4 regions of the Streptomyces sp. NPDC101194 genome follow, and region 1 is predicted to be linked to each of the others. Evidence: riboswitches for the same ligand, from Rfam matches in the RefSeq annotation. Region 1 holds a riboswitch; each other region holds the start of a gene.
What was found. Region 1 has a riboswitch for cobalamin ahead of ACIRP2_RS32335 (ABC transporter substrate-binding protein). Riboswitches for the same ligand answer to the same signal wherever they lie in the genome.
Positions count from the first base shown of each region.

Region 2: linked by a shared signal. The riboswitch ahead of ACIRP2_RS03555 (prenyltransferase/squalene oxidase repeat-containing protein) and the one ahead of ACIRP2_RS32335 (ABC transporter substrate-binding protein) in region 1 are both predicted to bind cobalamin.
Region 3: linked by a shared signal. The riboswitch ahead of ACIRP2_RS31845 (CbtB-domain containing protein) and the one ahead of ACIRP2_RS32335 (ABC transporter substrate-binding protein) in region 1 are both predicted to bind cobalamin.
Region 4: linked by a shared signal. The riboswitch ahead of ACIRP2_RS34890 (ABC transporter substrate-binding protein) and the one ahead of ACIRP2_RS32335 (ABC transporter substrate-binding protein) in region 1 are both predicted to bind cobalamin.

Region 1 covers NZ_JBIWOS010000011.1:161,289-168,224, forward strand. The annotation lists gene ACIRP2_RS32320 (protein-arginine deiminase family protein) at 1-1,547, shown strand, start outside; partial or broken gene ACIRP2_RS32325 (LLM class flavin-dependent oxidoreductase) at 2,328-2,489, opposite strand; gene ACIRP2_RS32330 (NmrA/HSCARG family protein) at 2,945-3,796, shown strand; cobalamin riboswitch at 4,369-4,521, shown strand; gene ACIRP2_RS32335 (ABC transporter substrate-binding protein) at 4,560-5,546, shown strand; gene ACIRP2_RS32340 (FecCD family ABC transporter permease) at 5,543-6,598, shown strand; gene ACIRP2_RS32345 (ABC transporter ATP-binding protein) at 6,595-6,936, shown strand, end outside.
Region 2 covers NZ_JBIWOS010000001.1:802,341-809,276, reverse strand. The annotation lists gene ACIRP2_RS03560 (MBL fold metallo-hydrolase) at 1-607, shown strand, start outside; cobalamin riboswitch at 784-919, shown strand; gene ACIRP2_RS03555 (prenyltransferase/squalene oxidase repeat-containing protein) at 1,027-2,301, shown strand; gene ACIRP2_RS03550 (SCO2322 family protein) at 2,298-2,984, shown strand; gene ACIRP2_RS03545 (energy-coupling factor transporter transmembrane protein EcfT) at 2,981-4,156, shown strand; gene ACIRP2_RS03540 (ATP-binding cassette domain-containing protein) at 4,153-5,877, shown strand; gene ACIRP2_RS03535 (ECF transporter S component) at 5,874-6,725, shown strand.
Region 3 covers NZ_JBIWOS010000011.1:57,175-64,110, reverse strand. The annotation lists gene ACIRP2_RS31865 (dihydrolipoyl dehydrogenase family protein) at 21-1,463, shown strand; partial or broken gene ACIRP2_RS31860 (family 16 glycosylhydrolase) at 1,637-2,497, opposite strand; partial or broken gene metE (5-methyltetrahydropteroyltriglutamate--homocysteine S-methyltransferase) at 2,699-4,165, opposite strand; gene ACIRP2_RS31850 (histidine phosphatase family protein) at 4,176-4,805, opposite strand; adenosylcobalamin (AdoCbl) riboswitch at 4,914-5,062, shown strand; gene ACIRP2_RS31845 (CbtB-domain containing protein) at 5,066-5,281, shown strand; gene ACIRP2_RS31840 (CbtA family protein) at 5,310-6,083, shown strand; gene ACIRP2_RS31835 (GNAT family N-acetyltransferase) at 6,192-6,701, opposite strand.
Region 4 covers NZ_JBIWOS010000013.1:128,050-134,985, forward strand. The annotation lists gene ACIRP2_RS34875 (PRC and DUF2382 domain-containing protein) at 1-989, shown strand, start outside; gene ACIRP2_RS34880 (ABC transporter ATP-binding protein) at 1,073-1,867, opposite strand; gene ACIRP2_RS34885 (FecCD family ABC transporter permease) at 1,864-2,955, opposite strand; gene ACIRP2_RS34890 (ABC transporter substrate-binding protein) at 2,952-3,962, opposite strand; cobalamin riboswitch at 4,053-4,242, opposite strand; gene ACIRP2_RS34895 (beta-ketoacyl-[acyl-carrier-protein] synthase family protein) at 4,319-5,542, opposite strand; gene ACIRP2_RS34900 (acyl carrier protein) at 5,539-5,814, opposite strand; gene ACIRP2_RS34905 (acyl-CoA dehydrogenase) at 6,075-6,936, opposite strand, start outside.

The sequences.
Region 1 (6,936 bases):
TCACCGTCGGCACCACGGCCACCGTCGCCGCCGACCCGGCCTCCCGGGCGTACGTCCGGATCTTCGCCCGGCGCCACGGCCGCATGGTCCTGCTCAGCCCCGAGGACCGACTGACCGCCGACGAACTGCGCCACGGCATACGACTCGGCGTGGAAGCCACGGACTTCATCCGCGACCCGCGGACGTGGGCAGGCTTCACCGACCTCGTTCTCCGGGTGAACGGCGGTGGCACCACGACCGAGGACCGGGTCCGGCTCCGGGTCGCGCCGCTGGTGTTCCAGCACGACCTGATGCCGATACGGCAGCTGATGACGGCCGACCACACCACCGCGCCCGCCGAGGTCGAGCGCGGCAAGCCGTACGATCCCGCCGCGCAGCCCCGACCCGTACAGCCGGGGGAAGCCGCCTTCCGCCGCGATCTGCGCCGCGGACTCGACCGGGCCGGGCTGCCCGCACCGCTGTACAACTACCCCACCGGCGGGGACGTCTGGATGCAGGACCTCTTCAAGACCGCCTACGCGTCCATCCCCGCGCCGGGCGGCCGGGAACACCGGATCACCGTCCTCGTGCGGTCCGCGGACGTGATGCCCGGCACGGCCACACCCGCCTTCCCGCTCAGGGACGCCTCGCGGAGCGCGTTCTCGCTGCTCCGAGGCCCCGGTACGGGCGTGATCCAGCAGTACGACGCCACGCGCGTCGGCGGTGACGACAGCCAGTACTACGGTTCGTTCAGCTCCACAGGAAACTTCGGCATCCTCCCGCCGTACACCTGGCGGGGCCGACGCCACCCGGTGGGCCGGGTGGTCTACGGCGGGACGGGCGGCAAGGAGTCCCCGGACACGACCTTCACCCGGATGCTGGCGGCGCAGGGATACCAGCAGCCGATAGCCGTGGACACCAGCTGGCTGGGGGTCGGCCATGTGGACGAGTTCCTGTCCTTCGTCCCGGCCCGGAACGACCAGGGCTGGGTGGCCGTCGTCGCCGATCCCGAACTGGGACGGAAACTCCTGGAAGATCTCGTGGAAAAGGGCCGGGGCGGCGAACCGCTCGTCCGCGGAATCGCGCCGCAGGACACCGCGAAGCCCGGCCTCACCGTCGCGGGCGCCCTGCGCGACCCCTCGCTGACCCGCGGCACCGAGATCGCCCGGAAGGGCATCGAATCCGCCCTGCGCACCTTGAACGGAGAAATGGGCCTGATCTCTCGTCATGTCGTCCGTGTACCCGCCCTGTTCGAGGAACTCGACCTGCCCGCCGGATATCCGCGCCGGGACCTCGTCGCCAACTACCTGCCCGGCGCGGCCAACGGAGTGAGCACCGGCACCGGGGTCTACCTCGCGCCACGTCAGCACTCCCCGCTGGCTGACGGTCGCGACACCTTCGAACGAGCGGCGGAGAAGGCCCTGAGCGGTACGGGAACCCGGATCTCCTGGGTGGAGGACTGGGACTACTCGCACCACCGGGGCACGGTCGGCGGAGAGGTGCACTGCGCGACCAACGCACTGCGCGACCCGTCCGGCACCCGGCCGTGGTGGACCGAGCGGAAGTGAGCCCGACGCCGGGCCCTCGGGGCGTCGAACTGCCCTGTCTCATAAGGTCGGTGCTCATGAGCGACCGGTACCTGCCTCTCCAGCGCCTGTTCGGCGGGCTGCTGCTCGTGGGCCTGGCCGCCGCCGCATGGGCGACCGTGTCCACCGCGGGCGTCGCGATCGTCGCCGGGGGACTACTGACGTCCGGCACGGCGGTGGCCACGGCGACGCGCCTGCCCCTGCCCCGCGCGGCCCGGCGGTGGTCCTGGCTCACCGCCGCGGCCTCGCTGGTGCTGACCGTCTGCTACCGGGGTCCGGTCCTCGACGCCACGGTCCTGTGGTGGGTGCTGGAGACCTGCGCGCTGCTCACCCTTCTGGTGCCCGCGGTGCGCCGGACGAGCGGGCAAGTCCCATGTGGCCGGCCTCCAGCGCAAGTTGACCGTACGCAACCGCGTCGGCATCGCCGCCTGGGCCTGGGACAGCGGCCTGGCGTCCGCGGAACAGGTGTACCGGCGTGGTTGAACGCACCGATCACGGTCACCACCGACCGGAAGGGCCCCTCGTGCGGTTCATCCTCGACCCGCCCCGCGCTCCCTGCCTGCTTTTGCAGGCCAAGGGCCCTCTGCGGAGGCCACATCGATTCCCATGTCCGGTTCGCCGTCGGCCGGTCCGCCGGCTCCGGACATCACCCGGCACACGGCGCCCCCGGAACGGACGCAACCGTTCACGATGCTCCTTCCCGCTGCTCGCGGGCAGCGCGCGTGATGGCGCGTCGGATGGGCTCGTAGCCGGTGCACCGGCAGATGTTGGAGCCGGCCAGATCAGCCTCTCGGTGCGGGCGGCGACGTAGCCGAGCAGCGTCGTCGGGGACGACGGCACGAACGGCAGGTTGTGGTACTCACCGGTCGCGAAGACGTCCAGGCCCACGCCCTCCGCCTTGAGCGCGATGGCGACCATCGCCTTAGGGCTGTCCCGTAACCCCTGGCGGGCGCGCGACGACGGCTACGGCACCTCGCCGCGTTGTCGGAACATCCGCATACATCCAGTATGCGGACGTCCCTCCGCCTTGCGATGCACCGCATCCGACGCCGCGCGCTGATCCACCAGGGATGACGGGACAGCCCTTTGATGCGTTCGTGTTCCGACGGAGTGCGGCCCGTGGTCGGATCGGGCGTCACGTCCCCGACCGTGGATGAGAATGCCGAACTACACGGATCTCTCTTTCTTTCCGGTACTCGTGCGAGGTGAGGAACGCCAGGCGCCGATCGCACGAGCGTCGTGACTGTGCGTGCACGGATTCGAGTCCACCAGTGCCCTGCTCCCGCCTGTCGGCACCGTGCGCCGTCGTCCGGCGGGGATGATGAACGCCGGGCAGGCAGGCGATCCGCCGCCCCCGCTACTCGGAAAGGAGTTCTTCGATGGTCGACGAACCGGTCTTGGTGCTTGCGGCGACCGGTGGTCAGGGCAGGGCCGTGACCGACGCGCTGCTGGCCCGCGGGACCCGGATCAGGGCGCTGGTACGCGACCCCTCCCGGAGCGCCGCACGACAACTGGCCGAGAAGGGTGTCGAGGTGGTGGCGGGATCCTTGAGCGATCCCGGCTCGCTCGCCGCGGCCATGAAGGGGGCGGCCGGTGTCTTCGCGTTCACCACGCCCTTCGAGGCCGGGATCGAGGCCGAGGTGGAGCAGGGGCGGGCCATCCTCACCGCCGCGGCACGGGAGCGCGTTGCGCATCTCGTGTTCAGTTCGGTCGCCGGGGCCGACCAGGACAGCGGGGTACCGCATTTCGAGAGCAAGGCGCGCATCGAGGCGGAACTGATCGCGGGCGACGTTCCGTACACGATCCTGGGACCGACCTACTTCTTCGACAACGCGCTCGGCGGAGCGCGGCGCATCCTCGACGGCGTACTCGACCTGCCGTTGCCGCCCGACCGGCCGTTGCAGCAACTCGCCAGGCCGGACCTCGGCGCGTTCGCCGCGGAAGTGCTGCTCGACCCCGCTCGGTACGTCGGGCAGCGCATCGAGCTCGCCGGCGACGCGCCCACGCCCACGCAGATGGCGGCCGCGCTCGGTGCGGCGCTGGGACGCGAGGTCCGCCACGAGTACGTACCGCTCGCGGCCATCGGCAATCCGGACATGCACGCGATGTGGACGTTCCTGAACGGGCCCGGCTACCGCGTCGACATCCCCGCCCTCCACGCCGCCCATCCGGAGATCCCCTGGACCGGCTTCGCCCACTGGGCGCAGCACGCCTGGACCGCCGCCGGCTGAACCGGCCGGCCGGCTCGCCGGGCCGCGCGCACGAGCACGCCCGGCGAGCCCCGTCGCCCCCCGGATCTCAGTCCGGCACGACGGAGAAGGAGCCGGGGCCGAAGTCTGCTGCTTCGAGGGTCTTCTGAGGCTCCGTCGGCTTGCTGCGGCGCACGCGGGTGCGTGCGCGAGCCCACCTGTCGTGCCTTCACACGCCGCTTCGAACGCCGCACCGTCCGAGCGGCGTCGGGGATCAGCACCGCGTCCACGCAACGGCGGAAGGTCGGCAAGCGGGGAACTCGGCCACGACGCAGGCCGACCTGATGCCGACTCGACGGCACCACTCAGCAGGCCCACGACCTGTCGCGGGACGCACCCACCGCGCCAACGGCCGTAGCGCACGGCCGACCGCCGCCGTGGTGGACGGGCAGAGCGTCAATGCCTCGGGAAACACGGCTGTAGCGGGGGAATATCGAGAGACGCGGGCGACGCCTGACCACCGACACCACAGCAGCCCGAACCTTGATCGGATGCTGTCGGTCGCCGCGTACATCGGCCTCCGGGGCCGCCCGGCGCCGGCCGTGCAAGGGTCAGGCCCTGGCGGAATTCGCGGTCTGACAGAATGGGCTTCGAAAACTCGGGCGACGCATGTCAGGAAACCGGTGTGAATCCGGTACGGTCCCGCCACTGTGACCGGGCTGCAGCAGCCCGGAAGCCAGATACTGGCCGCGCCGCCTTCTCGTACGACCCAGGGGACGAGGACATCCCCCGGAAAGGCTCGGCCATGCCCCGGATCCGCCGTGTACCACTCGCGCTCATACCACTGCTTCTGCTGCCGCTCACCGGCTGCGGCTCCGGCACGGGAGGCGAGGGCGAGGCAGAGGCCGCACCGGCCGCCGACGGTTTTCCCTACACGGTCACCAACTGCGGTACGAAGACGACCTTCGACGCCCCGCCGAAGCGCGTCGTCACCATGAACCAGCACGTCACCGAGATCATGCTCGCCCTCGGGCTCCAGGACCGGCTGGCCGGGACGGCCTACCTGGACGACAGCATCCTGCCGGAGTACCGGTCCGCGTACGCCAGGGCCAAGGTGCTGGCGAAGGAGTACCCCTCCAAGGAGGTACTGCTCGGCGCCAACCCCGACTTCGTCTACGGCGGGTACAACAGCGCCTTCGACAAGGCCAAGGGCCAGGACCGGGCGGGGCTCCAGAAGGACGGCATCAACACCCGGCTGAACATCGAGAACTGCACCAGCGGCAAGGTCGGTATCGATCAGCTCGCCACCGAGATCACCCAAGTCGCCAGGACCTTCGGCGTACCGGAGCGCGGCGAGAAGCTGATCGCCGAGGAGCGACAGAAGATCACGGCGGTCGAGGCAGGGCTCAAGGGCTCCTCACGTCCCTCGGTGTTCGTGTACGACTCCGGCGACAGCTCCGCCTTCACGGCGGGCGGCAGGGGCATCGGCAACGAGATCGTCCGGCTCGCCGGGGGCAGGAACGTCTTCACGGACCTCGACGCCACCTTCGGCGACGTGTCCTGGGAGCAGGTCATCAAGCGCAAGCCCGAGGTGGTCGTGATCTACGACTACGGCGGCACCACGGTGGCGGCCAAGAAGAAGCGGCTGCTGAACGATCCGGCACTCGCGGACGTGCCGGCGATCAAGAACAAGAGGTTCGCGGTACTCCCGCTGTCCTCGGCCGTGCTCGGTGTCCGGGTCGCCGACGCCGTGCAGGACCTGGCCGGGCAGCTGCACCCCGGCACCCCGTGAGCGCGGAGTCCGCCCGCCCCGGTCCGAAGTCCGTCCTCCGCTCGACCCCCGTCGTGATCGGCGTTCTCACGGTGCTGCTGCTCGCGGCGGCGGTGGCCGGTCTGGCGCTCGGTCCGGTACGGATACCGCCGGGCGAGGTGTTGAGTACGGTCCTGGGCGGTGAACGCACCGGTGCGTACCCGACGATCGTGTGGGAGGTACGGCTGCCCAGGGTGCTGCTCGGGGCCGTCGTCGGCGCCGGGCTGGCCCTGTCGGGCACGGTGCTCCAGGCGCTGGTGCGCAACCCGTTGGCCGATCCGTTTCTGCTGGGCGCCTCGTCCGGGGCGTCGGCGGGCGCCGCCGTGGTCGTCGTGCTGGGGGTCGGCGCCGGAGCGGCCACCGACGTGGCGCTGCCCATTGCCGCGTTCGCCGGGTCCATGGCCGCGCTGGTCGCCGTCTACGCGATGGCCCGGCGCGGCGGCACCATGACGACGGGCCGGCTGATCCTGGCCGGGGTGGCGATCCAGTACGTGCTGTCCGCGTTCACCAGCCTGATCCTGGTGCTGTCCTCCCGGGCCGAGCATGTGCGGGCGATCCTGTTCTGGACCCTGGGCGGCCTGGGTGGCGCCCGCTGGGACCAACTGGCGCTGCCCGCAGCGATATTGGGCGTCGGGGCCGTGCTCCTGATCAGCCTGGCCCGCCCGCTGGATCTGCTGCTGACCGGAGAGGAAGGGGCCCGCAGCCTCGGCCTGGACCCCGGGCGTTTCCGGGGCGGGGTCTTCGTGCTGGTCTCGCTGATCATCGGCGTGCTGGTCGCGTACAGCGGGGCGATCGGCTTCGTCGGCCTGATGATTCCGCACGCCGCCCGGCTGATCGTCGGCGCGTCCCACCGCGGACTGCTGCCGGTGACCGCGCTCGGCGGGGCCGTCTTCCTGTTGCTGGCCGATCTGCTGGCCCGAACCGTGGCAGCCCCCGAAGAGATTCCCGCCGGGGTGATCACCGCCCTGCTCGGCGGTCCGTTCTTCCTCTGGCTGCTGCGCCGCTCCAGCCGTACCGAAGGGATCACCGGATGAGTCCGGCACCGTCCGCGACAGCGCTCGCCGCCGACGGGATCAGCTACCAGGTGGCCGGCCGTACCCTGCTCGACGCGGTCACGCTGGACGCCGCCCCCGGCGAGACGGTCGGCCTGGTCGGGCCGAACGGCAGCGGCAAAACCACTTTCCTGCGCTGTGTGTACGGCGCTCTGCGCCCCGCGGCGGGTCGGGTTCTGCTGGACGGAGCGGACGCCGCGGCCCTCGGCGTGAAGGAACGGGCCCGCCGCGTCGCCGTCGTACCGCAGGACAGCTTCGGCACCTTCGGCCTGACCGTACGCCAGGTCGTGGCGATGGGCCGAAGCCCGCACAAACGGTTC
Region 2 (6,936 bases), on a different contig from region 1:
GCTGCGGTCCGCGCTCCCGGACCGGGAGATCGTTCCGGGTGAGCTCCTCGACCTGGCGGGCCGCCGACTGCGGGCGATCTGGACTCCGGGGCACACGCCCGGTCATGTCTGTCTGCATCTGGAGGAGGAGCATCCGGGGAATCTGCCGGGCCGGGGGCGCCTGTTCTCGGGGGATCATCTGCTGCCGGGGATCAGCCCGCACATCGGGCTGTACGAGGACCCGGACGCCGCGCAGGGCGCCGCCCCCGCCGCCGGGGGAGACCCCATCGGTGACTACCTCGGCTCGCTGGAGCACATCGGCCGGCTCGGCGTGGCGGAGGTGCTGCCCGCCCACCAGTACGCGTTCACGGACGCCGCGGGGCGCGTACGGGAACTCCTGGACCATCACGAGGAGCGGCTGACCGGACTGCTCAAGCTGCTGGCCGCACCGCTCACGCCGTGGGAGCTGGCCGAGCGGATGGAGTGGAACCGGCCGTGGGAGCAGATCTCGCACGGTTCGCGGAACATCGCCGTCTCGGAGGCCGAGGCTCACCTGCGGCGTCTGGTCAGGCTGGGGCGCGCGGAGGCGGTGGCGGGGAGCGAGCCGGTGACGTACATCGCGGTGTGAAGGGCGCGGCGGGCCGTCGGGCGGGGGGCTCGTCCGGCCTCTCCCGGGCGCTCGGGCTCCGGCACGGGCCGGGCTTCCGGCAGGCGCGGTGAACCGTCGCCCGCCGGGGGCCGCACCGGGCCGCCGGCCGTCCCGTGGGGGACGGGCCCCGGACGGCCCCGGAACCCGTCCGACCCCGCCCGGTAGAGTGTGCGGGTCGTCATCATGCCCGTTCAGGGGGAAGCCGGTGCGAATCCGGCGCTGACCACGCAGCCGTGAACCGTCGTCGCAGACGGTGAGTCGGAATGCCCTGTCCCCGGTCGTGACCGGCTCGCGACCTCCGGAACCCCGGTGGTCGGCACCGTCGAGGTATACGGAGCCGGAGCCTGGTGCCTGAGCGTGCCTGTGCCCGGTTCCCCGCAGGAGAGGCCCCGCCCGCCATGACCGTACGCCGCAGCGCGGCAACGCTCGCCGCCATCGCCACCGTGCTCTGTGCGGCCGCTGCCCCGGTCGCGGTGGCGGCGCCGTCCCCCTCCCCTTCACCGTCCGTCGCCCTGCCGTCCGGGCTGTACGGCACGAAGGACCCGACCTACGACGGTGTCTGGCGGCAGTCGCTGGCCTTCCTCGCCCAGCGGCTGGAGGGCGTCACGCCCGCCACGGAGTCGGTGGACTGGCTGATCGCCCAGCAGTGCGGCAACGGCGCCTACGCCGCGTACCGGCCCGACGTCTCCCGGCCCTGCACCGAGAAGACGGTGCTGGACACCAATGCCACCGCGGCCGCCGTCCAGGCGTTCGTCGAGGTGGGCGGGCACCGGGACACCGTGAACAACTCGGTCCGCTGGCTGAAGTCCGTACAGAACGAGGACGGCGGCTGGGGCTACACCGCCGGCGCGCCCAGCGACGCCAACTCCACCTCGCTGGTGATCGGCGCCCTCGCCCGGCAGGGCCAGCGGCTCGCGGACATCACCACACCGGGCGGCAAGACCCCCTACTCCCCGCTGCTCGCGCTCGCGATCCCGTGCGGCGGCAAGGACGGCGGCGCCTTCGCCTACCAGCCCGACAAGGCCGGCAAGCTCGCCGCCAACGCGGACGCCACCGCGGCCGCCGTGCTCGGCACGATGGGCAAGGCGCTGGCCGTCGGGAACAACGCCGCGGTCAAGGGGACCAGCTGCCACCCGGGGTCCGATCCCACGCCCGAGCAGGCCGCCCAGAACGGCGCCCACTACCTCGCGAACGCCCTCGCCACGAGCGGCCACCTCGACCTGGCCCCGATGCCCGGCGCCACCGACACCACCCCGCAGCCCGACTTCGGCAACACCGCGGACGCGGTCGTCGCCCTGTCCGCCGCGGGCCACCAGGACAAGGCCGCCAAGGCCGTGGCCTGGCTGAAGAAGAACTCCGGCCCCTGGGCCGAGCAGAACGGTCCCGCCGCCTACGCGCAGCTGGTCCTGGCCGCGCACGCGACCGGCTCCGACGCGCGCGACTTCAACGGCGTCGACCTCGTCGACCGGCTGAACGCGACCGGTCCCACGCCCGCGGCCGTCACGACGCCCGACCCGTCCGCCGACACCGGGTACGAGGCCACGGAGAAGGACCAGGTGCACAGCGGCGACGACGTGATCGGTGGCGTGTGGTGGTTCATCGGCATCGGCCTCGTCGTCGCCGCGGCCGCGGCCTTCCTGATCAGCGGTCGGCGCAAGAACCGGCAGCTGTGAGGCGGGCGGGAAGGGCCACCGCGCTGCTGGTGGCCCTGGCTGCCGTCCTGACCGTGCTCGGCGCGGGGACGGCCCAGGCGGCCGGCTACCGGTACTGGTCGTTCTGGGAGAGCTCCGGCACCGGCTGGACGTACGCCACCCAGGGCCCCTCCCTGGTCCGGCCGGACGACGGCACGGTGCAGGGCTTCCGGTTCTCGGTCAGCGAGGACTCCCAGGACTCGGCGAAGCCGCGCCGCTCCCCCGATTTCGCGAAGATCTGCGCGGACACCCCGGCCCAGGACGGCACCAAGCGGGTCGCGCTGGTCATCGACCCGGGTACGGCGGCGGACGCCCCGGCCGACGAGACGCCGCCCGCCCCGCGTACCGCGTGCGCGCGGGTCGCCCCGGACGCGAGCACCGCCGAGGCGCTCGCCTCGGTGGCCGGACCGCTGCGTTACAGCAGCGACGCGCTGCTCTGCGCCATCTCCGGCTATCCGGGCTCGGGCTGCGGCGAACAGGTCTCGGGCGACGGCCACGCGACACCTTCCGCGGCGGCGTCCCCGGGCGCCTCCGCCCCCGCCGCCGCCTCCGCCGGGTCGGGCGGCTCCGGCGGCGGGCCGTCCGCCGGGGTGCTCGTCGGCGTCGGCGCCGTTCTCCTCCTCGGCATCGCCGCAGTCGTGCAGGCCCGCCGCCGCCGCGGATGACCGCCCCGACCAGCGGCCCGGTGACCGGCGCCACCGGCACCGTCCGGCCGCACCGGCCGCTGCGCGCCCCCGGGGCGACCCGGAGCAACGCCCTGCCCGCCGGGGCCTGGTGGCTGTGGGCGCTCGGTCTCGCCACCGCCGCGTCCCGGACCACCAATCCACTGCTGCTCGGGCTGCTGGTGGGGGTCGCGGGCTATGTGGTCGCGGCGCGCCGCACGGACGCGCCGTGGGCCCGTTCGTACGGGGCGTTCATCAAGATCGGGTTGTTCGTCGTCGGTGTGCGGCTGGTCTTCTCGGTCTTCCTCGGTTCGCCGATCCCCGGGACGCATCCGGTGTTCACGCTCCCCGAGGTGCCGCTGCCCGACTGGGCGAAGGGCGTCAGGATCGGCGGCCGGGTCACCGCCGAGCAACTGGTCTTCGCGCTGTACGACGGGGCGAAGCTGGCGACCCTGCTGATCTGCCTCGGTGCGGCGAACTCGCTCGCCAACCCGGCCCGGCTGCTGAAGTCGCTGCCGGGTGCGCTGTACGAGGCGGGGGTCGCCGTCGTCGTCGCCATGACGTTCGCGCCGAACATGGTCGCCGACGTGGCGCGGCTGCGCACCGCACGGCGGCTGCGGGGCCGTCCGACCGGTGGCGTCAAGGCGGTGCTCCAGATCGGACTGCCGGTCCTGGAGGGTGCGTTGGAGCGGTCGGTGGCGGTGGCGGCCTCGATGGACGCGCGCGGATACGGGCGCACGGCCCAGGTCCCGCCCGCCGTCCGGCACACCACGAACGTCCTCACGCTCGGCGGACTGCTCGGAGTGTGCGCGGGCACGTACGGGCTGCTGGCCGCGCAGGGCGCGGTGTACGGACTGCCGCTGCTGATCGCCGGGCTGGTCGCCGCGATGGCCGGGCTGCGGCTCGGCGGGGCCCGCTCGGTCCGCACCCGCTACCGGCCCGACCGGTGGGGTGTGCGGGCCTGGCTGGTGGCGGGTTCGGGGGTCGCCGTGGCCGTGGCGATGGTCTGGGCGGGCGGTGTCGACGCGGAGGCGCTGCGGCCGGGCGTCGTACCGCTGGCCGCGCCGGTGCTTCCGCTGTGGCCCGCGGCGGCGGTGCTGATCGGGCTGTTGCCCGCCGTGGTGGCGCCCGTGCCGCCCCCGGTGGGCGCCCCGCATTCCAAGGAGAGCCAGTGATCCGGTTCGAGCATGTCTCGGTGCGCTACGAGGGCACCGAGCGCCCCACCCTGTCCGGGGTCGATCTGACCGTCCCGGAGGGCGAGTTGGTGCTGCTCGTCGGCCCGTCCGGGGTCGGCAAGTCGACGCTGCTGGGCGCCGTTTCCGGCCTGGTGCCGCACTTCACCGGCGGCACGCTGAGCGGCCGGGTCACGGTCGACGGGCGCGACACCCGTACCCACAAACCACGCGAACTCGCCGATCTGGTCGGCACGGTGGGTCAGGACCCGCTCTCCCACTTCGTCACCGACACGGTCGAGGACGAGCTGGCGTACGGGATGGAGTCGCTGGGTCTGGCCCCCGACGTGATGCGGCGGCGGGTCGAGGAGACCCTCGACCTGCTGGGTCTGGCCGGGCTGCGCGACCGGCCGATCGCCACGCTCTCCGGCGGCCAGCAGCAGCGGGTCGCGATCGGCTCGGTGCTCACCCCGCACCCGAAGGTCCTGGTCCTCGACGAGCCGACGTCCGCGCTGGACCCGGCGGCGGCCGAGGAGGTCCTCGCCGTGCTCCAGCGGCTGGTGCACGACCTCGGTACGACGGTCCTGATGGCGGAGCACCGGCTGGAGCGGGTGGTGCAGTACGCGGACCAGGTCGTCCTGCTGCCGTCACCGGGCGCGGCACCGGTCATGGGCGCGCCCGCGGAGATCATGGCCGTCTCCCCGGTCCACCCGCCGGTCGTCGCGCTGGGCCGGCTGGCGGGCTGGGAACCGCTGCCGCTCTCGGTCCGCGACGCCCGGCGCCGCGCGGCCGGTCTGCGCGAACGGCTGGCGTCGGCACGGCCGCCCGCCGCGCCGTCCGGACCGGCCGGGACCGCGGTGGCCCCGCTGCCCGCCGTCCCCGCACCGGCGCGGCACGGTGCCCTCGCCCGGCTGCTGGGCCGCGGCGCCCGGACCACCACCGCCGCTCCCGGTCCCGTGGGCGACATCCCGGCCCGCGTCGAGCGGCTCGGCGTACGGCGTGGACGCGTCGAGGCGCTGCGCGGGGTGACGCTCACCGTCGCCGCCGGCGAGACGGTCGCCCTGATGGGCCGCAACGGTGCGGGCAAATCCACCCTGCTGGCCGCGCTCGTGGGGATGGTCGAGCCCACCACCGGCACCGTCCTCGTCGGCGGCCGGACCCCGCACCGCACGCAGCCGCGCGAGATGGTGCGCCGGGTCGGGCTCGTACCGCAGGAGCCGCGCGATCTGCTGTACGCGGACACGGTCGCCGCCGAGTGCGCCGCGGCCGACGCCGACGCGGGCGCCGCGGCGGGCAGTTGCCGGGCCCTGGTCTCCGAGCTGCTGCCCGGTGTGCCGGACGACACCCACCCCCGTGATCTGTCCGAGGGCCAGCGGCTCGCGCTCGCCCTGGCCGTCGTGCTCACCGCGAGACCTCCACTGCTGCTCCTGGACGAGCCGACCCGGGGCCTGGACTACGCGGCGAAGGCCCGGCTGGTCACGGTGCTGCGCGCGCTCGCGGCCGAGGGCCACGCGATCGTCCTGGCCACGCACGACGTGGAGCTCGCCGCCGAGCTGGCGCACCGCGTGGTGATACTCGCCGACGGGGAGATCGTCGCGGACGGGGAGACCCGGCAGGTGGTGGTCTCCTCCCCGGCGTTCGCCCCGCAGACCGCGAAGATCCTCGCCCCGCAGGAGTGGCTGACCGTGACACAGGTGCGTCGCGCACTGGGAGCCGGGGCATGAGCACGAAGGCCGGCGAGAAGGGCCGCACCACAAACCGGCGCCCGGTACGGCCGATCCGTCTGGGGCCGCGCGCGATCGCCGCGCTCGTCCTGATCAGCGCGATCGGCGTGGTCGCGTTCGGCTGGCCGCTGCTGGCCGGCGCGGACTCCGGTCTGGCGCACTCCCGGGACGCGCCGTGGCTGTTCGCCGCGCTGCTGCCGCTGCTGGTCGGCGTGGTCGTCGCGGTGATCGCGGACTCTGGCCTCGACGCGAAGGCGGTGGCGATGCTGGGGGTGCTGGCGGCGGTCGGCGCCGCGCTGCGTCCACTGGGCGCGGGCACGGCGGGGCTGGAACCGATGTTCTTCCTGATGGTGCTGAGCGGCCGGGTGCTCGGGCCCGGCTTCGGCTTCGTGCTCGGCTCGGTGACGATGTTCGCCTCCGCGCTGCTCACCGGCGGAGTGGGGCCGTGGATGCCGTTCCAGATGCTGTCGATGGGCTGGTTCACGATGGGCGCGGGCCTGCTGCCGGGGCCGGACCGGCTGCGCGGTCGGGCCGAGTCGCTGATGCTCGCGGTGTACGGGTTCGTGGCGGCGTTCGCGTACGGCACGGTGATGAACCTGTACGGCTGGACGATCGTGCCCGGTCTCGGTTCGGGGATCTCGTTCCACGCGGGTGACCCGCTGGCGGAGAACCTGGTCCGCTTCCTCGCGTACTGCACGGCGACCTCGCTCGGCTGGGACCTGGGCCGGGCCGTACTCACCGTGGTGCTGACCCTCGCCATCGGCCCGACGCTGCTGAAGGCGCTGCGCCGGGCCACGCGCCGGGCCGCCTTCGAGGCCCGGGTCACATTCGACGCCTCCGGTGGGTGAGGGCTCCCACAGGGCGTTGGTCCTCCACGAAGCCGGGTAGTGGCCCCGCGGCCGCGGTGGGCACCGTCCCGCATCGGCTCCGACCTGCTCAGGAGCCCTTCGGGGTGGTCCGGACCGTGCGGGACCTTCGGCTCCGGGTGCGAGACGGGTTCGTACCGGAGGTCGTTGCCACGACCGAAAGCCGCCGCTCACACTGGATCACGTCGCCGAG
Region 3 (6,936 bases), 100 kb from region 1:
CCTGTGATCAAACTGTCCTCATGACAGATGCTTCCCTTAACGCCGAGTACGACGTCGTGGTGATCGGAGCGGGTCCGGTGGGCGAGAACGTCGCCGACCGGGCGCGGGCCGCCGGACTGAGCACGGCGGTCGTCGAGACGGAACTCGTCGGCGGCGAGTGCTCGTACTGGGCCTGCATGCCCAGCAAGGCCCTGTTGCGCCCGGTCGTCGCCCGCGCCGACGCCCGCCATGTCCCGGGCCTCAGCGACGCCGTACAAGGACCGCTGGACACGGCGGCGGTCCTCGCCCACCGCGACGACTACGCCTCGCACTGGAAGGACGACGGGCAGGTCGCCTGGCTGGAGGGGATCGGAGCGGACCTCTACCGCGGCCGGGGCCGGCTCACCGGCGAGAAGGCCGTCTCCGTCACCGCCCCCGACGGCACTGAGCACCGGCTCACCGCCCGGCATGCCGTCGCCGTCTGCACCGGCAGCAGTGCCGTCGTACCGGCCCTGCCCGGCGTCGACGGGGCACGTCCCTGGACCAGCCGGGAGGCGACGAGCGCCAAGAAGGTGCCCGGCCGCCTCGTGATCGTCGGAGGAGGCGTGGTCGGGACCGAGATGGCCACGGTCTGGCAGGCCCTCGGATCCCGCGTGACGATGCTGATCCGCGGCAAGGGGCTCCTGCCGAAGATGGAACCCTTCGCGGGAGAGCTGGTCGCGCGGGCGCTGACGGAGGCCGGCGCCGACATCCGTACCGGGGTCTCCGCCACCTCCGTACGGCGTACGGCCCCCGACGGGCCGGTCGTCGTGGAGCTGGACGGAGGTGAACGCATCGAGGCCGACGAGATCCTCTTCGCCACCGGCCGCGCCCCGCGCACCGAGGACCTCGGTCTCGAAACGGTCGGTCTGGCACCCGGCTCGTGGCTCACCGTCGACGACAGCTGCCGTGTCGACGGCACCAGTTGGCTCTACGCGGTCGGCGACGTCAACCACCGCGCGCTCCTCACGCACCAGGGCAAGTACCAGGCACGCATCGCGGGCGCCGCGATCGCCGCCCGCGCGGCGGGCGCCCCGCACCTGGAGACCGACCGCTGGGGCTCCCACACCGCCACCGCCGACCACGCGGCCGTTCCCCAGGTCGTCTTCACCGACCCCGAGGCGGCCTCGGTCGGTCTCACCCTCGCCGAGGCCGAGCGGGCCGGACACCGTGTGCGCGCCGTCGACCACGACCTCGCCGCGGTGGCGGGCTCCGGCCTGTACGCGGACGGTTACCGGGGCCGTGCCCGCATGATCGTGGACCTCGACCGGGAGATCCTGCTCGGTGTCACCTTCGTCGGCCCCGGCATCGGTGAGCTGCTGCACTCGGCGACGGTCGCGGTCGCGGGCGAGGTCCCCATCGCCCGGCTGTGGCACGCCGTCCCCTCCTATCCGACGATCAGCGAGATCTGGTTGCGCCTGCTGGAGACGTACCGGGACGCGTGAGCTCCGGCCGGACGGGGGCGACGCGCCGATGTACGCGCCGTGCGGCGGCGCGTACATCGGCCGGGGCGCGTCCCCGACGGTCGCCCCGCCGCCGGCGCGGCCGGGAACCGCCGGCGAGGACACGGGGTGACCGGCGGGCGAGCCGGGTGGGTCGGTCAGACCGGCGGCCGGAGATCGCTGGTGGTGACCCGTACGTGGTCGACGACGAGTTGCTGCGGGAACGAGGTGCCGCCGTCGGGGTCGCCCGGCCAGTAGCCGCCGACCGCGAGGTTGAGGATCAGGAAGAAGGGCTTGTCGAACACCCAGGTGCTGCCGCCGAGATCGGCGGGTGTGCGCCGCTGGTAGACGTTGCCGTCCACCGACCAGGTCACCGAGTCCGGGGCCCAGTCGACGGCGAAGGTGTGGAAGTCGTCGGCGAACGCCTGGCCGCCGGGCAGGGTGTACGCGGCGCCGATCCCGCCGGAGCCGGAGTAGCCGGGGCCGTGCAGGGTCCCATGGACCGTGGACGGTTCGAAGCCGACGTTCTCCATGACGTCGATCTCGCCCGAATCGGGCCAGCCGACCTGGCCGATGTCGTCGCCCAGCATCCAGAAGGCGGGCCACATGCCCTGTCCGCGCGGGACCTTCATCCGGGCCTCGACATGCCCGTATGTCCGGGTGAACCGGCCCGATGTGTTCAGCCGTGCCGAGGTGTATTCACACCTGCCGTACCAGCACTGGTAGTTGTTCGGATTCTCCCGGCGTGCGGTGATGACCAGATGGCCCTGGCCGTCGAGTGCCGCGTTGTCGTTCCCGGCCGTGTAGTACTGCCGTTCATGGTTGTTGACGTTGTCGCCGGTCTCGATCTGCCACTTCGCACCGTCGACGGCGGAGCCCGCGGGGCCGTCGAAGTCGTCGGTGAACGAGCCCGCCGCGGCGGTGGCCCGCGATTCGGGGACGGACACCCCGGCCGCGGGACCGGAGGAGGCCGAGACGAGGGCGAGTGCGGAGAGGGCGGACACCAGCAGGCGCCGGGTGAGGTGGGGGGAATTCATGGGGGTCCTTCCCGTGCGGATCGAGGAATGTCATGCCTATGACAAATCCTCGTTGTGGGGGGCGGGGAGAAGGCTTCGTTCGTATGCGATTTAAGAAGTGAACCAACACACTGTCAAGGCTTTGGTACGGACCACACTTCTTGCACGGAGATGTGCTCTGCGCGGCCCGGGGCGGGCGCCCGCCCCGGGCCGCGCCGCGGCTCAGTGGGCGGTGCCGGCCACCGTCGCCCGTACCTCGACCGCCGCCGAGACCAGATTCTCCAGCGAGGCGCGCACTTCGGGCCGGCTCCGCGTCTTCAGACCGCAGTCGGGATTGACCCACAGCCGTTCGGCCGGAATCGCTTCGAGTCCCTTACGGAGCAGAGCGACCGCCTCGGCCGTGCTCGGCACCCGCGGGGAGTGGATGTCGTACACGCCGGGACCGACCTCCCTCGGATAGCCGGCCGATGCCAGCTCGTCGGCCACCCGCATGTGGGAGCGGGCCGCCTCCAGGCTGATCACATCGGCATCCAGGTCGGCGATGGCCCGGAGGATGTCGCCGAACTCCGCGTAGCACATGTGCGTGTGGATCCGGGTCTCGGGACGGACGCCACTGGTGGCCAGCCGGAACGACTCCGTGGCCCAGCGCAGGTACCCGGCGCGGTCGGCGGCCCGCAGCGGCAGTGTCTCGCGCAGGGCGGGCTCGTCGACCTGGATGACGGAACCACCCGCGGTCTCGAGGTCGTTCACCTCGTCCCGCAGTGCGAGGGCGACCTGGCGGGCGGTCTCGCCCAGCGGCTGGTCGTCACGGACGAACGACCAGGCGAGCATGGTGACGGGGCCGGTGAGCATGCCCTTGACCGGACGATCGGTGAGCGACCGCGCGTACGCCGTCCAGCGGACGGTCATCGGTTCCGGGCGGGAGACGTCCCCGGCCAGGATCGGCGGCCGGACATACCGTGTGCCGTACGACTGGACCCAGCCGTGCCGGGTGACGACGTAACCGGTGAGCCGCTCGGCGAAGTACTGCACCATGTCGTTGCGTTCGGGCTCGCCGTGCACCAGTACATCGATGCCCGCCTTCTCCTGGAAGGCCAGTACCTCCTGGATCTCGGCCGCGATGCGCTCGTCGTACGTGGCGCTGTCGATGCGCCCGGCCCGCAGATCGGCGCGTGCGGTGCGCAGTTGGGACGTCTGGGGGAACGAACCGATCGTGGTCGTGGGCAGCGGAGGAAGCCGCAGTCGCTCGCGTTGTGCCGCCGCCCGCCGCGGATACGACGCCTCGCGGCGCACGTCGCGCTCCGTGACGGCCGCGGCCCGTGCCCGTACTGCCGGGTCGTGGGTGAGCACCGATCGGTTGCGCGAGGCCAGATCGGCGCGATTTGCGGCGAGTTCGGCGGCGATCGCGTCCGTGCCCTGTGCGAGTCCCTTGGCCAGGGTGGCGATCTCGGCGGACTTCTGCCGGGCGAAGGCCAGCCAGCGGGCCACCTGGGGATCGAGTTCGCGCTCCGCGCCCACATCGAGGGGAACGTGCAGCAGGGAGCAGGAGGCCGCGACATCGACCCGGTCGGCGAGGCCGAGCAAGGTGCCGAGCGTGGCCAGGGACCGCTGGTGGTCGTCGATCCATACGTTGCGGCCGTCGACGACTCCGGCGACCAGCCGCTTGCCCGGCAGACCGCCGACCGCGGCCCCCTGCACCTCAGTTGTCCCGGCGAGTGGTGGCGGACCGAGGAGGCCGGCTCCGCGGAGCGGGGGACAGCGGCCGACCGCAGCGCAGGTTCCACCGTCCCGAGCGGCCGCTGAGCCCGGTCAGGGTGAGCGGGGCGACATCCAGCCGCCAGAACGCCTCCTCCGGCAGCGCGAGCGCCCGTACGACCATCGCCCGTACCACGGCAGGCTCGACGACCGCCAGCACACGGCCGCCCTCCTCGCCGTCCCCGGACCCAAGTGCGTCCAGCAGGCGGCCGATCCTGGCGCAGAACTCCAGCAACGATTCGCCGCCGTGCGGAGCCGCCGAAGGATCGCTCATCCAGAGCGACACCGCGTCCGGCTCGCTGTCGCTCACCTCGGCCAGTCTCCGCCCGCTCCAGCGGCCCATGTCCCAGCCGCGGAGCGCTGGTTCGAGACCGGCGCGCAACCCCAGCGCGTCGGCCGTCCCGGCACACCGTTCGGACGGCCCGCGCACATACCGGTCGGCCGGGGGCACCGCCGCGGTGGCGGCGCGGGCCTGCCGGACCCCGGCCGCGTCCAGCGGGGCATCGTCGTCGACGCGGGCCTCGCGGAGCGCGGCGTTGAGCGCCGGTGAGATCAACATCACCTGTACCGTCATGACCCGGTCAACCCCCTGAACTGTGGCCTCTCGTGTGCATCACCATGGCATGCCGGCGTCGCGGTTCCGCCGACGGCACCGTGGCCCTGTCCGCGCCCAGGGAGTATCGTCCGACGAGCATGACGAAGGTGTGACGGAAGTCCGGTGAGAATCCGGCACGGTCGCGCCACTGTGAACCCGTACCCGTACGGGAAGTCAGACCCGGCACCTTCGTCTCAGGCACCACGATCGGGACGCGTGTTCCCTCAGGAGGTTCTGCCATGGCACAGAGTGCTGTCCCCGCCACCGCCGTACCGGCGATCACCCCCATCTCCCTGAAGTCCATCGCCCCTTGGGCGGTCTTCTTCGGCGTCCTCATGCTCGTACTGCTGTACTTCGTCGGCGCGGAACAGGGCGCCACCGCGGTCATCTCCGGCGAAGGTGTCCACGAGTGGGTCCACGACGGCCGCCACCTCCTCGGTTTCCCCTGTCACTGACGTACCGTCCGATCCAGGGGAAGACCTCATGAACTCCATATCTGTCAGAGCCCTGCTCGTCCGCGGCATGCTGGCCGGCCTCGTTGCGGGCGCGCTCGCACTGCTCGTCGCGTACCTGCTCGGCGAGTCCCTGGTGGACGCGGCCATCGCCCTCGAGGAGTCGCACAGCCACGACCACGGCGGCGGTGAGGAGCTCGTCAGCCGCACCGTGCAGTCCACCGCGGGTCTCGCCACCGGTGTGCTCGTCTTCGGCGTGGCGATCGGGGGGATCGCCGCCCTCGTCTTCTGCTACGCCCTCGGCCGGATCGGCCGATTCGGTCCACGGGCCACAGCCGCCCTGATCGCGGGTGCCGCCCTGCTGGCCGTGTACATCGTGCCTTTCCTGAAGTACCCGGCCAACCCGCCGGCCGTCGGCAACCCCGACACCATCGGCCGCCGTACGGCCCTGTTCTTCCTGATGGTCGCCCTCAGCGTGCTGCTGGCGGTCGCCGCCGTCATCCTCGGCAAGCGGCTGGCTCCACGCCTGGGCAACTGGAACGCGACGGTCACCGCATCGGCGGCCTATGCGGTCGTGATCGGGGTCGCCTACGCGTTCCTGCCCTCGTTCAACGAGGTCGGAAAGGATTTCCCGGCCACCCTGCTCTGGGAGTTCCGGCTCGCCACCCTCGCGGTACAGGCCACGCTCTGGGTGACCTTCGGTCTCGTCTTCGGCCACCTGACGGAACGGCTTCTCGCACCGAGGGCCGACACCGTCGCCACGGGAGACGGTACGACGAACCGGGTCGCCGCCGCAGCCGGCTGACCGGCGAACCACTCACCACCAGCGGATATCGGAACCCGCCGGGAGCCTCCCGGCGGGTTCCGCCGTCCTGCCCGCCGCGCCCGCAACCGGAAACGGACGGACGTGTACTCACTGCTCCTCGCCCTGTCGGCCCCAATCGATCCGGTAGTACTTCAGCCGCGCGTCCTCCCTCTCCAGGCGCATGCCGACGGCTGTCATGACGCGCTGCGACGCGAGGTTGTCCCGGTCGGTGTCACCGTGGACGCAGACCACCCCCTGTTCGCGGGCGAACAGCAGCAGCGCACGCAGCGCCTCGGAGGCGTATCCCTTTCCCTGGGCCGAGGGAACGAGGCCGTAGCCGATCGTGACGTGCCCGTTCTCGTCCGGGGCGCCATGGAACCCCAGCCCGCCGATCACCACGGAGTCCTCACGGCGACATATCTCGTACGAGCCGAAGGGGCTCGGATCCCCCGTCGTCGCGCAGGCGTCGAGGAAGCGCTCGGCCGCAGCCGTCTCGCCTGCGGGCGGGTACCCCGGCGCCCAGCGGGCACCTTCGCCCGGCGTGCCGGCCATCACCTGCAAGGCGTCGGAGGCGCTCATCGGACGGAGCAGGAGGCGGGGAGTCTCAAGGTCGGTCATGACCGAGTGGACTATCACGCGGAGCGGGCGCACGGCATCCGGATTGTCGGGGAGGGGTGTCCGCAGGGCAGCGTGACGGGGTCCTGCGCGCGGTCTCGCGGGCCCGGGAGAGCGCTGGGCGCAGCGCTGTTGCGGATGGCGGCCGATGCTCGTCGCCCGCCCCCGCCTTCGGTGACGCGAGCATGTCGCGGCGGGGCCGCGACGCCGTGCACGCCGCGGTCCTCACCCGGGACGT
Region 4 (6,936 bases), on a different contig from region 1:
ACGGCCTGACGGTGTACGACAACGCGGGCGAGAAGATCGGCAGTGTGGGCCGGGTGTATGTCGACGACAACACCGGCCGCCCGGACTGGATCACGGTGAAGACCGGCCTGTTCGGCATGAAGGAGAGCTTCGTGCCTCTTGCGGGGGCGCGTCGTGTGGGCTCCGACCTGCACATCTCACATCCGAAGGACCGCGTCAAGGAAGCCCCCCGGGTGGACGCGGACGCGCATCTGTCGGTGGCGGAGGAGGAAGAGCTCTACCGCCACTACGGCCTTGCGAGAAACACCGCCGCCAGGCTCAGCGACCGTGCGGACACCGGGAGGACGACGTCCGGGACCGGCACCACGGCCATGGGCGCGGCGGGAGCCGCAGGCACCGGGCGCCCGACCGGGAGTGAGCGGCCTACCGCGGCCGGAACCCCGACAACCGCTGCGGGCACCTCTCGGAGCACTCCGTCCCGGACGGGCGGTCCGGTGGGCGCGGGCACCGGGACGGCCGGCGCGGCCCGTCCGCTCGTCGGCGCCGGGGCGGGTTCCGAACGGTCCGCCGCAGACCTGGGCGGCAAGGAGGAGCTGATCCGCTCCGAGGAGCAACTGCTCGTCGGCACCGAGGAGTACGAGAGCGGCAGGGCCCGCCTGCACAAGTACGTCGTCACCGAGAACGTCACCAGGACGGTGCCGGTGACGCACGAAGAGGTGCGGGTGATCCGTGAACCCCTGCAGCCCGGCGAAAGGGCGGCGGCGGGGCGTTCGGACATCCGCGAGCAGGATGTCGAGGTCACCCTGCATGCCGAGCGTGCCACGATGCGCAAGGAGACGGTGCCGGTCGAACGGGTCCGCATGGAGACCAAGAGGGTGACCGAGCAGAAGGAGATCTCCGCCGAACTCCGCAAGGAGCAGATCGACTACGCGGACAGCAAGGGCATCGGCGGCAAGGACATCGGTGGCAAGGACGCGGGCGGCGAGTTCGGCCGGGGACGCCACCGCTGACCCCCGCACACCGTGGCGTGCCGCCGCGGTACAACCGCGAGTGAGGGGCGGACCCGTGTGTGCCGGGGTCCGTCCTCCCGCTCTCAGCGCTCGGGGCGCCCGGGCACGAAGCGCACCGACGGCCGCCCGTCGGGGCCGTCCGGCGCGATCCGTGCCCTGACCCGGTAGACGTCGGCGATGAGTTCCTCGGTGATCACTTCCGAGGGGGTTCCGGCGGCCACCACGCGCCCCTGCTTCATGACGACGATCCGGTCGCAGAACATCGCGGCCAGATTGAGGTCGTGCAGAGCGATCACACCGGTGAGGGGCAACGAGGCGATCAGCGACATCAGTTCCAGCTGGTGCTGGATGTCCAGGTGGTTCGTCGGCTCGTCGAGCAGCAGTTCACGCGGTCGCTGAGCCAGTGCGCGCGCGATCTGGACCCTTTGCCGCTCGCCTCCGGACAGGGTGTGCCAGGACTGGCCGCAGCGGTCGGCGAGACCGGTCCGCTCCAGGGCTTCGCGCACGGCCTCGTCGTCCGCCCGGCCGGGCGCCGCCCAGGCCCTGCGGTGCGGGATGCGGCCGAGTCGCACCACGTCCAGAACGCTCAGCTCGACCTGGGTCACGGCGTGCTGGTCGACCACGGCGATCCTTCGCGCCACCGTTCGGCGGCCGATCTCGTCGAGCCGTCGGCCGTCGAGGGTGACCACGCCCGTCTCCGGGGCGAGGACTCCGGCGAGCACCCGCAGGAGAGTCGACTTGCCGGATCCGTTCGGCCCGATCAGCCCGACGGTGGCGCCGGGCGGCGGGGCGAGGTGGACCCCGTCGAGGACGAGCCGGCCGCCCGCCTCCCGACTGACCCGCTCGGCCCGAAGCCCCGGCGTGGCTCCGCTCGTCATGCGATCCTCCTGGTGCGGTACAGGACCAGGACGAACGCGGGAACACCGATGAGGGCGGTGACGACGCCGACCGGTACCTCCTGCGGGTCGAGGACCGTCCTGGCCAGGGTGTCGACCCAGACCAGGAACACGGCCCCGGCCAGGGCCGTGACCGGCAGCAAGCGCCGGTGACCGGAGCCCGCGAGCGCACGGGCGGCGTGCGGCAGCACCAGGCCGACGAAGCCGATGGCTCCGGCCGAGCTGACCAGCGCGGCGGTCAGCAGCGCGGTCGTGCACAGCAGCACGATCCGGGTGCGCGCGACATGGACGCCCAGCGCGGCCGCGGCGTCCTGGCCGAACGCGAAGGCGTCGAGTGTACGGGCGTGTCCCAGGCAGATGAGCAGCGTCACGACGAGAACGGCGGAGCAGACCCACACATCGCTCCAACCGACTCCGCCGAGCGAGCCCAGCAGCCAGAACAACACCCCGCGGGTCTGCTCGGCGTCGGCGGAGGTCATCACGACGAAGGAGGTGAGCGCGGAGAACAGTTGCATGGCCGCGACACCGGAGAGGACGACCCGGTCGGTCGTGCCGCCCAGGGTGTGGCTGAGCAGCAGGACGAGGGCGAACGAGCACAGGGCGCCGATGAACGCGCCTGTCGAGATCGACACCGCTCCCCCGCCGACGCCGAGGACGACGACCACGACCGCGCCGGTCGACGCACCGGAGGAGACGCCGAGGACGAACGGGTCGGCGAGCGGGTTGCGGAGCAGGGACTGCATGACGGTGCCGCAGACCGCGAGCCCGGCGCCGCACACCGCGGCGAGCAGGGTGCGCGGCATGCGCAGGTTCCAGACGATGCCGTCCCGGATCGGCGTGAGCCGTGATCGGCCCCAGCCGAGGTGGGAGGCCGTCGTGGACCAGACGTCGGCGACGGAGATACGGGCGGGGCCGATGGTGACGGCGATCGCGACGGACAGCACGAGCAGCGCGATGCCGCAGCCCCACAGGACTCCGCCGCGCAGCTTCCGCGGACCCGTCGCGCCGCCCACGCCGGTCGCGGAGGTCCGTGACGTGTCCGGGGCCGCGGCGCGTCCGGTGTCCGTCATCCCGCGAGCCCGAAGGCGCGCAGCCCGGCGGCGACGCGTTCCACGCCCTCGACCGTCCGGATGGACGGGTTCATGGCCTGGCCGCTCAGCAGGACGTACCGCCGGTGCCTGACGGCGTCCATGTTCTTGGTGACGGGGTTGGACTCCAGGAATTCGATCTTCTTCGCGGCGCTCTCGGCGGTCTGTGCCTTACGGGTCAGGTCACCGATGACCAGGACGTCGGGGTTGCGGTCGGCGACGGTCTCCCAGCTGATCTGGGGCCATTCGTCCCGGGTGTCGTCGAAGACGTTCTTGGCGCCGAGCTCCCGGGTGATGATGCCGGGTGCTCCGCAGCAGCCGGCCAGGTACGGGGCCTTGGAGTCGGAGAACCAGTAGAGGATGGTGGCGTCGGAGGCGTCGACGCCCTCGGCCGCCTTCTTCACCCGGGCCCGCAGTTGCGCCACGAGCCTGTCGCCGCGCTCGGCCACGCCGAACACCCTGGCCAGTTCGCGCACCTCGTCGTAGACGCTGTCCATGGTCAGCGGCTCGGTACGGGCGCCGTCGCCGCTGCCGCTGTTGTCCTTGCCGGTGCAGTCGGCGGGCGAGACATAGGTGGGGACCCCGAGTTCCTCGAACTGTTCGCGCGGGGCGACGCCGCCCTTGGCGAGCGTCGACTCGAACGACGCGCTGACGAAGTCGGGCTCCTGGTCGAGGACCTTCTCCGACGACGGCCGGTTGTCCGCGATCCTCGGGACCCCGGCATTGGCCTTCTCCAGCCCCTTCATCACCGGGTCGGTCCAGGTCGCGGTGGCGGCCAGCCGGTCGGCGAGGCCGAGGGAGAGCAGGATCTCCGTCGATCCCTGGTCGACCGACACGGCGCGCCGCGGTGCGGATTCGACGGTGACGGTGCGTCCGCAGTTCCTCAACGTCACCGGGTATCCGTCGGTGGAACCGGGCTTCGCGACGGAATCGCTTGTTCCGCCCCCGCAGGCGGTCAGCAGGACGAGTCCCGCCGCGAGCGCGGCCATGGTGCGGACGGGGTCGGATATGGACGGCACAAAGTCCCTCTGCGTCTCTGGGCCCATACGCGGAGCCCGTTGCACGGCGTCCTGCGCCCGGTACCGGGCGCAGGTGCCAGCAGGTCTTCGGACTCGGGTTCCTGCGGACGGGACGCCTTCCCAGGACACCCGAGGGTGTTCCCAGTGGCCGTGGCCCCGCCCGTCCCCCTCACCGCTGCGCGTCAGTTCCGGATTCTCACCGGATTCCCTGACCCCTTCGTGGAGTTCGACTGGCCCCGGCAAGCTATCACGGGCCTCCGCGCAGCTCACGGGCGGTGTGGCCGGTGGTACGCCGGGCCGTTTCCCGTCGCACCACCTGCCTGGTGCTACGGGCGCTGAAGAGCGATCACGGCGTTGTGTCCGCCGAATCCGAAGGAGTGGCTGACGGCACGCCGGACGGGCTGTCGCAGCGGGGACCTGGTGACGCAGTTGATGTCGAACTCGGGTGCCGGTGCGTCCAGGTTGGCGATCGGCGGCACGATTCCGCGTTGCAGCGTCAGGACGGTCAGTGCGGCCTCGATCGCTCCGGCCGCCCCCATGCAGTGCCCCAGGACGCCCTTCGGGGCGGTGACGGGCGGCCGGTGCGGGTAGACCCCGGCGATGAGGGCGGCCTCGGTGGCGTCGTTGGCCGGGGTGGCCGTGCCGTGTGCGTTGACGTGCTCGACGTCTCCCGCCTCCCACCCGGCGTCGCGCAGCGCGATCTCCACCGCCGTCCGGGCCACCACGCCGGACGGATGCGGACTGATGGGATGGTGGGCGTCGGTGGTGGCCCCGGCGCCCGCGACCAGCGCCCGCGGTGCCGTGCCCCGGGCACGGGCGTCGTCCGCCCGTTCCAGCACCATGACGGCGGCACCCTCGCCCATGACCAGCCCGGCCCGGTCGGCGGCGAAGGGCCGGCACAGCCCGGTCGCGTCGCCGTCGCGCCGGGCCCCGGCTCCGGACCGGGCGAACCCGGCCATGGCGGCGGGATAGACGATCGACTCGGTGGCTCCTGCGATCGCGATGTCGCACTGCCCGGTGACCAGCAGATCCCGGGCGACGGACAGGGCCGTGACGCCGGACGAACAGGCGGTGCACGGCGCCATGCTGGGACCGGTCGCCCGCAGCTGGATCGCGATCTCGGCCGCCGGCATGTTCGGAATGGTGAGCAGGATGCCCGACGGCGAGGTGGCGTCAGGTCCGAGCCGGTCGAGCACGACGGCCTGCTCGGTCAGCGAGGCGGAGCCCCCGCTGCTGGTGCCGACGACCACCGCGACCCTGCCGCCCTCCCACTCCGCCGGGTCGAGCCCGGCGTCGGCGACCGCCTCCCGCGCGGCGAGAACGGCGAACTTGGTGTACCTCCCCATCCGGAACGAGGTGCGTCCACCGATCGCTGCGTCCAGATCGATTCCGTCGACCGTGCAGGCGAAGTCGATCGCGCAGCCTTCGAGTGCCGCGACGGTACGCACCGGCGAGATTCCGGCACACACGCCCTTCCAGGTGGATTCGGTGTCGTTGCCGACCGGGGTGATCATGCCCAGGCCGGTGACGGCGATGGCGGGCCTGCTCATCGGGCGTTGCTCATCGGTGCCGCACCGCTCACCGGCGACCCGCCGTCGGCCCCGTCGATGAATCGCGTGATCTCGGCCAGGGTGGCGCCCTTGGGGAGATTGTCGAAGTCTCCCCGGCCACCCAGCGTCTCCCTGATCAGTACGGCGAACTCGGCGACGGCGAGGGAGTCCATCTCCAGGCTGTCCATCGTGGAATCCGGACGGATCTCGGCGGCGGGCACTTTGAAGGTGTGCGTCAGAACCTCGGTGATCTTGGGATGAATCGCACTCATGAGCTTCCTCTCCATCATTCGGTACGACTGCCGGTGACGGCGGGGGCACCGTCCCGACGCCGAATCAACTGGGTGACGTGTCTCCAGTTACGCCTTGTGCCGAACCGATTCGCCACCGCCCTGCCGCGGCTGCGTGCACCACCGGGACAGGACGGCTGCCGTACCCCAGAAGACCAGCAGCACAGCGCGGACACCGAGGGTTCCGGCCGCCTCCCGCACCGAGCGGGATGGCACAGCTGTTCCCGTTCCTGTCACGGCCCTCACCGCTCCCCCCGAGCCGTCGCCCGGCCCCCGTCCGGCCGCCAGCCGGCCTCCGGATCGTCGTACGCCTCGACGTAGTCGGCCCCCGCGATGGGCCAGTCGGCGAGCAGTTCCGGCGGCAGCGCGAAGGAGTCCACGAGGGAGGGCAGATGAGCGGCGACGGCGGTGATCAGTCGGTCCACGGCGTCCGGCAGATCATTGACCTGATCAACCGTCAGATGTCCTGCGGCCAGCAGGTCACCGCTGTTCCGCGAGATCCGGTCGAGTGCGAACAGCCTCTGCAGGTCGATCAGTCGCTCACGGGCGGGACCCTCCGGAAGACCGGTCACCGCGTCCGTGTACGCCTCGGCCGCCTGGCAGTGGGCGTGCGCCTCGACACCACGCAGGGCCGGGCCGGACGCGGCGTTCCACCGTCCCAGCGGGTCGCCGTGCGGTGCGCGGCTCATGCGCTCCCTGGCCCGGCCGAACCAGATCCCCTCCAGGGCCGCCAGGAGCCCGCCGAGGAACCGGGGGTCGTCGAGGTCGCCGGATTGCCCGCCGGGCGGAGCACCGTGCCCGGCCGGTTCGGCGGCGAGGAGCATTTCCGCGGCGGCCTTGGCGTGGATGGCCAGGTTGTCGCCCTCCGCCGTGATGGCGCCTTCCACCCCGGTGATGAGTTCGCTCATGCCGTTGTGTTCCAGAAGCCCCTGCGCACCGCACCGTTCGCGGCATTCGACGATCACGGACCTGGCCTGCCAGGTGATCCACCCCTTCGCGACGGCGACCAGTCGTTCCGCCTCCTCGCGGTCCGGACCCGATCCGTCCGCCCACGCCTCCCAGCGGTCCAGGGCCCGGCGGTGCAGCAGGCTCATCGCGAAGACG